Regions from separate parts of the Streptomyces sp. NBC_01142 genome, predicted to be linked through region 1. Evidence: riboswitches for the same ligand, from Rfam matches in the RefSeq annotation. Region 1 holds a riboswitch; the other holds the start of a gene.
What was found. Region 1 has a riboswitch for thiamine pyrophosphate ahead of OG883_RS07180 (thiamine ABC transporter substrate binding subunit). Riboswitches for the same ligand answer to the same signal wherever they lie in the genome.
Positions count from the first base shown of each region.

Region 2: linked by a shared signal. The riboswitch ahead of thiO (glycine oxidase ThiO) and the one ahead of OG883_RS07180 (thiamine ABC transporter substrate binding subunit) in region 1 are both predicted to bind thiamine pyrophosphate.

Region 1 covers NZ_JAPEOR010000001.1:1,520,820-1,525,024, forward strand. The annotation lists gene OG883_RS07165 (hypothetical protein) at 1-284, opposite strand, end outside; gene OG883_RS07170 (DUF6233 domain-containing protein) at 559-900, opposite strand; gene rlmN (23S rRNA (adenine(2503)-C(2))-methyltransferase RlmN) at 1,164-2,270, shown strand; TPP riboswitch at 2,301-2,410, shown strand; gene OG883_RS07180 (thiamine ABC transporter substrate binding subunit) at 2,490-3,581, shown strand; gene OG883_RS07185 (iron ABC transporter permease) at 3,620-4,205, shown strand, end outside.
Region 2 covers NZ_JAPEOR010000002.1:987,423-991,627, forward strand. The annotation lists gene thiE (thiamine phosphate synthase) at 1-307, opposite strand, end outside; gene OG883_RS21910 (Rv2175c family DNA-binding protein) at 396-761, opposite strand; gene OG883_RS21915 (NAD(P)/FAD-dependent oxidoreductase) at 805-1,983, opposite strand; gene OG883_RS21920 (hypothetical protein) at 2,081-2,422, opposite strand; TPP riboswitch at 2,474-2,586, shown strand; gene thiO (glycine oxidase ThiO) at 2,584-3,771, shown strand; gene thiS (sulfur carrier protein ThiS) at 3,768-3,977, shown strand; gene OG883_RS21935 (thiazole synthase) at 3,984-4,205, shown strand, end outside.

The DNA of each region.
Region 1 (4,205 bases):
GGCACGACGAAAGCGCCGTCGGCGTCCACGGTGAGGTTTGTTCCGGCGTGCGACGGTCCCAGGAACGACACCTTCGCTCCCTCCGGGAATCCCTCGCCCATGAGCGAGAAGGCGGCTGGGCCCGGGGCGTCGGTGCTCCGCACCACCGCGCAACCCGGTGTCGGGAGGACGGTGGCGCTCTCGGGAGCCCTTTGGCTCATCCCTTGTGCACCGGCGGCCGAGGCGAGTGCGAACGACACGGCGAGCGGTGGTGTCAGGAGAGCGAGGCAACGTCTGCGGTTCATAGGTCCACCCTCGGATGGGCGGGCTGACCTTACAGCCCTGGTCCCGCCACTATTGCGCGAGGCCCATGACCGCGGCGTGACGCCGACGTGACGAGGGACCCGGGGAACGGGCGGGCGGCCGCCGCCCGGCCGTCCGGATCCCGCGCCTCCGACGCGGTATGCCCTGGTGGGGCGGCGGGGCAGACTCATCTCGGAAGGACGGCCGGCCGGGCCGACCGCGCGGTGCACGACAACGGTGCAGTGCGCGTGACTTCGTGCTGCGACGGGTCCCGGTTCACAGCACTCCAAGGTCAGTGTCCGGTCGGCAGTAGGGGCACGCCGTAATGCCGTCCTCTGTGATCGCGCGAAGTGCCTGCTCACGGGTCAGCGGCCGGGTGGCATTGCCGGCCATCCCGCAGTCGCTGGTGTGGACGGCGTCGGGGGTCGGCCGCCCGCCTGCTCGCTGCATGGAAAGCCTCCACTCCGGCACGCGTGGGGGCAGCGTGCGGGCTGCGCGTGCGGCCGCCGCTTCCTGCTTCTCCAGCTCGGCGATGGTCTCGTCCGTGCGGCGCAGCTGCCAGGCCAGCCACTGGCGGACGCTGCGCAGGCGCTCCAGGCGAGGCACTTGTTCGGACACGTGTTCGAGTCTAGGTCCTGGTGGGGCCGCTGCACGACAGAGCCCGTCCTGGGGCGGGGGAGGGCTCTGTCACGTGCGTCGGCTCCTGAGGGTGTGGCGGTACAGCCCTGCTTTCCCTCCCGCTGTCGCTGTGGCCAGCCGGAATTGCTCTGAGGCTGGGTCGTCCGAGGATGCCCAACAGCCACCGGCAACGACCGGCAACGCCTGCCCCGGGTCTCGGCGATTGCAGGTCACGACACTCCATCTGCGACACTCGAGGCACCATGCCCAAGCCCGGAGAACTCACTTTCGTCGCGCCCCGCGGAGCCAAGAAGCCACCGCGGCACCTTGCCGACCTCACGCCCGCCGAGCGCAAGGACGCCGTCGCCGCGATCGGCGAGAAGCCGTTCCGCGCCAAGCAGCTCTCGCAGCACTACTTCGCGCGATACGCCCACGACCCGGCCCAGTGGACCGACATCCCTGCGGCTGCGCGCGAGAAGCTCGCCTCCGAGCTGCTCCCCGATCTGATGTCCGTCGTACGGCACATCTCGTGCGACGACGACACGACCCGCAAGACGCTCTGGCGGCTGCACGACGGCACGCTCGTCGAGTCCGTGCTGATGCGCTACCCGGACCGGGTGACGATGTGCATCTCGTCGCAGGCCGGCTGCGGGATGAACTGCCCCTTCTGCGCGACGGGCCAGGCCGGTCTCGACCGCAATCTGTCGACCGCGGAGATCGTGCACCAGATCGTCGACGGCATGCGCGCCCTGCGCGACGGCGAGGTGCCCGGCGGTCCGGCGCGGCTGTCGAACATCGTCTTCATGGGGATGGGGGAGCCGCTCGCCAACTACAAGCGGGTCGTCGGCTCCATCCGGCGGCTGACCGACCCCGAGCCGGACGGGCTCGGGCTCTCGCAGCGCGGGATCACCGTCTCCACCGTCGGTCTGGTGCCCGCGATGCTGCGCTTCGCCGACGAGGGCTTCAAGTGCCGGCTGGCCGTCTCGCTGCACGCGCCGGACGACGAGCTGCGCGACACCCTGGTTCCGGTGAACACCCGGTGGAAGGTCCGCGAGGTGCTGGACGCCGCGTGGGAGTACGCGGAGAAGTCCGGCCGCCGGATCTCCATCGAGTACGCCCTGATCCGCGACATCAACGACCAGGCGTGGCGGGGTGATCTGCTGGGCCGGCTGCTCAAGGGCAAGCGGGTCCATGTCAATCTCATCCCGCTGAACCCGACGCCGGGATCGAAGTGGACCGCCTCCCGTCCCGAGGACGAGAAGGCGTTCGTGGATGCCATCGCGGCGCACGGGGTGCCCGTGACGGTTCGCGATACCCGTGGCCAGGAGATCGACGGAGCGTGCGGACAGCTGGCCGCTTCGGAGCGTTAGGTTCCGTGTAACCTGACGGGAAACATCTGCATATTCCGACAGGGGAGCGCCACAGCGCTGAGAGTGCGACACCGTCAGGTCGCAGACCCTCTGAACCTTGCCCAGGTCATTCTGGGTAGGAAGTTCGGTCATTACTCACAAGCTGTTGCGCCCTGCCCGGATCCTGCTCAGGACCGGGCAGGGCCGCGTCTCTTCCTGGTCATCTCCAGGAGGAATCCGATGAGCACCACCAAGAAGATCACGGTCACCGCGCTGGCCGCTGCGCTGGGTGTCTCCACGCTCGCCGCCTGTGGCGGGGAGGCAAAGGACTCCGCGGACGGCGGTGCCACGTCCAAGACCGTGACGCTGGTCAGCCATGAATCGTTCGCCGCCTCGGCCTCCGTGCTGAAGGAGTTCACCAAGGAGACCGGCTACACGGTCAAGGTGCTCAAGAGCGGGGACGCAGGCGCGGCCCTCAACAAGGAGATCCTCACCAAGGGCTCCCCCCAGGGCGATGTCTTCTTCGGCGTCGACAACACCCTGCTCTCGCGTGCGCTCGACAACGGCCTGTTCACGCCGTACGAGGCCAAGGGCCTGGCCCAGGTCACCGACGAGGTCCAGCTCGACAAGGACCAGCACCGCGTCACGCCCGTCGACACCGGCGACATCTGCGTCAACTACGACAAGAAGTACTTCGCCGACAAGAAGCTCGCTCCGCCGCAGACCTTCGACGATCTGGCCGACCCCGCCTACAAGGACCTGCTGGTCGTCGAGAATGCCGCGACCTCCTCGCCCGGCCTCGGATTCCTGCTCGGCTCCGTCGGCAAGTACGGCGACGACGGCTGGCAGGACTACTGGAAGAAGCTGAAGGACAACGGCGTCAAGGTCGTGGACGGCTGGGACCAGGCTTACAACGAGGAGTTCTCCGGCTCCGCGGGCGGCAAGAAGGCCAAGGCCGACCGCCCGCTGGTCGTCTCCTACGCCTCCAGCCCGCCGGTCGAGGTGCTCTTCGCCGAGCCGCAGCCGGCCGAGGCACCGACCGGTGTCGCGACCGGCACCTGCTTCCGTCAGACCGAGTTCGCGGGTCTGCTCAAGGGCGCGAAGAACGAGGCGGGCGGCAAGGCCCTGCTGGACTTCCTGGTCTCCAAGAAGTTCCAGGAGGACATGCCGCTGAAGATGTTCGTCAACCCGGTGGTCAAGGACGCCAAGCTGCCCGAGGTGTTCACCAAGCACGGCGTCGTGGTCGACAAGCCGGAGACCGTGTCCCCCGAGGAGATCGCCGAGAACCGTGAGCAGTGGGTCCAGTCGTGGTCCTCGCTCGTACTGAAGTAAGGAAGTCGCTGCGCGGGAATGCGGCGCGGCTCGGACTGATGGCCGGGCCCGTCGTGTTCTTCGCGGTCTTCTTCGCCTACCCCGTGGCCGCGATCGTCGGCCGGGGTCTCCAGATCGACGGGGTATGGCAGTTCGGCCGGATCGGCGAGGTCCTCGGCCGCTCCGACATTCTGCGCGTCCTGTGGTTCACCACCTGGCAGGCGCTCGCCTCCACCGCGCTCACCCTGCTGATCGCCCTGCCCGGCGCGTACGTCTTCGCCCGCCTCGACTTTCCCGGCAAGCAGCTGCTGCGGGCCGTGGTCACTGTTCCGTTCGTGCTGCCGACCGTTGTCGTCGGGACGGCGTTCCTGGCGCTGCTGGGGCGCGGCGGGCTCCTCGACGAAATGTGGGGTCTGCGGCTGGACACGACGGTGTGGTCGATCCTGCTCGCGCATGTCTTCTTCAACTACGCCGTGGTCGTACGGACCGTGGGCGGTCTGTGGTCGCAACTCGATCCGCGCCAGGAGGAGGCCGCCCGGGTGCTCGGTGCCGGACGGTTCGCGGCGTGGCGGCGCGTGACTCTGCCGGCGCTCGGGCCCGCCGTGGCCGCGGCCGCCCTCATGGTCTTCCTCTTCACCTTCACCT
Region 2 (4,205 bases), on a different contig from region 1:
TCGCGCGGGCGGCCCGGACGGGCAGATCGCCCTGCCCCAGATGGAGCACCCCGGAGCCGATGGCGTGCGCCACGTCGGCGCGGTCGTTCACCGCGAGCAGCTTGCCGTGGCGGCGGCAGGCGTCGGCGAAGACCTGGAGATGCTCCAGCTCCTCGCCCGCCTCCATGCCCTTGTCGCGCAGCTGCACGATGTCGACCCCGGAGGCGAGCACGGCGTCGAGGAACCCGGGGAGATCTCCCTGTCGCCTGCGGGCATCCGTGCACAGATAGAGCCGGGCGTCGGACAGCAGCGCACGAGCCGTGGACATGGGTGATTCCCCCCGTGGGATCGGCGGTGTACGGGCAGGAGCAACCGGCCCCTGCCCGTACAGCGCGTGTGGTGGTGTCTTCAGGACGTCAGACGGCGAGCGCCTGGGCCCGGCGCTTCACCTCCGTGCCGCGATTCTCGCTGAGCGCCTGCGCGGGCGTGCCCGGCAGGGTGGGGTCGGGAGTGAAGAGCCACTCGAGCATCTCTTCGTCGGAGAAGCCGTCGTCCTTCAGGAGTGTCAGGGTCCCGGCGAGACCCTTGACCACCTTGTCGCCGTCGATGAAGGCGGCAGGCACCTGAAGCGCCCGGTTCTCACCACGGCGTACGGCGATCAGCTGGCCTTCCTTGACCAGCTGCCGTACGCGTGTCACCTCGACATCGAGCATTTCCGCGATGTCGGGAAGGTGGAGCCAGGCGGGGACGAGAGCATCGATCTTTGCGTCAATCTCGGTCACAGGACAAGCCTGCCATCCCGGACTGACAGTGGGTAGCCAGACCCTAGAGAGCTGCCGCCTTCAGAGGGACGGAAGGATCGGCCGAGCGCTCCGGATCCAGCCGCGCGCCGGCCAGGATGAGTTTGCGCCCTTGCGCCAGATCGCGGGCCCTGCCGACGGCGAGGAGCGCCACCAGCACGCCCTCCCGCAGCCAGAGCACCGTCCAGGCGGCGCTCGCCGGATCGCCCCGCCACACCGTCGTGTCGGCGGCCGCGTGATGCCCCGCGTACTGCACGAAACGGCCGAACTGCTCGGACCAGAAGTACGGCACCGGGTCGTAGATCTGCGCCGGCTCACCGCCGGCACCCCTTCCGATGATGTTGGCGGCGACCGTGCGCGGCCCCTGGAGAGCGTTGTCCCAGTGGTGCACGAGCAGCCGCTCGCCGTAGCGGCCGGACGGGAAGGAGGCGCAGTCCCCGACGGCGTACACATCGGGCAGCGAGGTGCGCAGATACTCGTCCGCGGTGATGGCGCCCTCCGGACCGAGTGCGATGCCGGATCCGGCGAGCCAGGCGGTGGCGGGCCGCGCGCCGATGCCGACGACCACTGCGCCGGCCGGGAGGTGCCGTCCGTCCGCCAGGATCACCTCGCCCGGCTCGACGTCGGCCACGCGCGCGTGGGTGAGCAGCTCGGTGCCGTACTCCGCGTACCAGTCGGTCATCGGGGCGGCGACCTCGGCGGGCAGGGCCGCCGCCAGCGGGCGCTCCGCGGCCTCGACGACGGTGACCGTGCAGCCCGCGGCGCGGGCGGCGGTCGCGAACTCCGCGCCGATCCAGCCCGCGCCGACGACCACGATGTCGTGCTGTTCGGCGAGGACGGGGCGCAGCCGTGCCGCGTCGTCGAGGGTACGCAGCAGATGGACGCCGGGGACGCCCTCGGTACCCGGCAGGGTGATCGGCTCGGCGCCGGTGGCGATGACCAGGACGTCGTAGGGAACCGGCCCGGCGCCGGTGTCCAGTTCGTGCGCGTCGGAGCGTACGCCGGTCACCTCGCAGCCCAGCCGCAGGTCGACCTCGATCGCCTCGAAGTCGACGTCGAAGGCCGAACCCTCCGCCTCCCCCAGCAGGATGGCCTTGGAGAGTGGGGGCCTGTCGTAGGGCTGGTGGGGCTCCGCGCCGATCAGGGTGACCGGGCCGGTGAAGCCCTGCTCGCGCAGGGCCACCGCGGTCTGCACACCGGCCATTCCCGCGCCGGCCACGACGACCCGCCGGTGCCGCCGGTGCTGCTCTGTCTGCTGCTGCCGCTCGTTCACCTGATCATCTTAAGCAGCTGACGAATCGTCAGGAAGGGAGTTGCTCGACGACGCTCGTCCCGCTGCCCTCCTGGGACTCCCATTCCCAGGTCTCCTCGAGGCGCACTCGCCCGTCCTCGAGCTCGACCACGATGGAGACGCAGTGCCCGCAGGACGTCCCGCCGTCCGTCTTCAACTGCACATAACGGAAGTCCAGCCGGTCGCCTTCCCGGGTCCCGACAAGATGGCCGCGGATCACATCACCCCCCTCGTACTCGGCCCAGATCCGGCCTTCCCGCTCGTGGTACGTGAACCGGGTCCGGGTTCCCACCTGGCCCGGAGCCTGGTCGGCGACCGGCGAGAGTACGAGTCCGTCGAGCGACGTCACCACTGGGGCTGCTCCCTTACTGCGCGTTGGGGCCTGGGGTTAGGGTGGCCACCGTAAGACACTCGCGGGAGCCCGGACGCACCGGGCTGAGAGGGAGGCTGGACGGCCTCCGACCGTACGAACCTGATCCGGGTCATGCCGGCGAAGGGAGGGGCTGGACGCCCATGTCGCGTACATCGGATGTCCTCGTTGTCGGGGGCGGAATCATCGGCCTGGTCACGGCCTGGCGGGCGGCGCAGCGTGGACTGCGCGTCGCCGTCGTCGATCCGGAGCCGGGCGGCGGGGCCGCACAGGTCGCGGCCGGCATGCTCGCCGCCGTCACCGAACTCCACTACGGCGAGCAGACGCTGCTCGCTCTCAATCTGGAATCCGCACGGCGCTATCCCGCCTTCGTCGCGGAGCTGGAGGAGGCGAGCGGGCAGTCCGTCGGCCACCGCGCCTGCGGAACGCTCGCCGTCGCGCTCGACGCCGACGACCGCGCGCACCTTCGGGAACTGCACGCCCTGCAGCGCCGGTCCGGACTGCAGTCGGAGTGGCTGTCCGGGCGCGAATGCCGCCGCCTGGAGCCGATGCTCGCCCCCGGTGTACGCGGTGGCCTGCGGGTGGACGGCGACCACCAGGTCGATCCACGGCGGCTGGCCGCGGCCCTGCTGACGGCCTGCGAGCGGGCGGGGGTGATCTTCCACCGCGGCTGGGCGGAGCGGCTCTCGGTGGTACGGGACCGGGCAGCCGGGGCCGTACTGGCGGGGGGACCCTCCCGGGCCGGCGGCTCCGGGGGAGGAACGGAACTCGCCGCGGACCAGGTGGTACTGGCGGCCGGTTCGCTGAGCGGCAGGCTCGGTGGCGTACCGAAGGACGTCCTGCCACCGGTGCGGCCGGTGAAGGGCCAGGTACTGCGCCTCACGGTGCCGCGTCCGTACGCGCCCTTCCTCTCGCGCACCGTCCGGGCCGTGGTGCGCGGCAGCCATGTCTATCTGGTGCCGCGCGAGAACGGCGAGCTGGTCGTGGGCGCGACCAGCGAGGAGCTCGGCTGGGACACCACGGTCACCGCGGGCGGGGTGTACGAGCTGCTGCGCGACGCGCACGAGCTGGTGCCGGGCCTCACCGAGCTGCCGCTCACCGAGACCCGCGCCGGACTGCGCCCCGCCTCCCCCGACAATGCCCCGCTGCTGGGCCCGACCGCCCTGCCCGGCCTGCATCTGGCCACCGGGCACCACCGCAACGGGGTGCTTCTGACTCCCGTCACCGGCGATGTGATGTCCGAGGTGCTGGTCACCGGCGAACTGCCCGACGAGGCCCGCGCGTTCACCCCTCGCCGCTTCTCCCCCGTACCTCAGGAGCAGCCCGCATGAACGTCCTGAACGTCTCCGTCAACGGCGAGGCGCGCGAGCTTGCCGTCGGAACCACCCTGGACGCCCTGGTCGCCGGTCTCAGCGCCGCCCCGTCCGGAGTCGCCGCCGCGCTCAACGAGACGGTCGTCCCGCGCAGCCAGTGGGCCGGCACACATCTGGGCGACGGCGACCGCGTCGAAGTCCTCACCGCAGTGCAGGGAGGCTGATCAGCCGTGGCCGACGACCGTCTCACCATCGGCGACACCGCCTTCAACTCCCGGCTGATCATGGGTACGGGAGGGGCGCCCAGCCTCGACGTACTCGAACGCTCCCTCGTCGCGAGCGGCACCGAGCTCACCACCGTCGCGATGCGCCGCCTCGACCCGACCGTGCAGGGCTCCGTCCTGTCCGTCCTGCAGAAGCTGGGCATCCGTGTCCTGCCCAACACGGCGGGC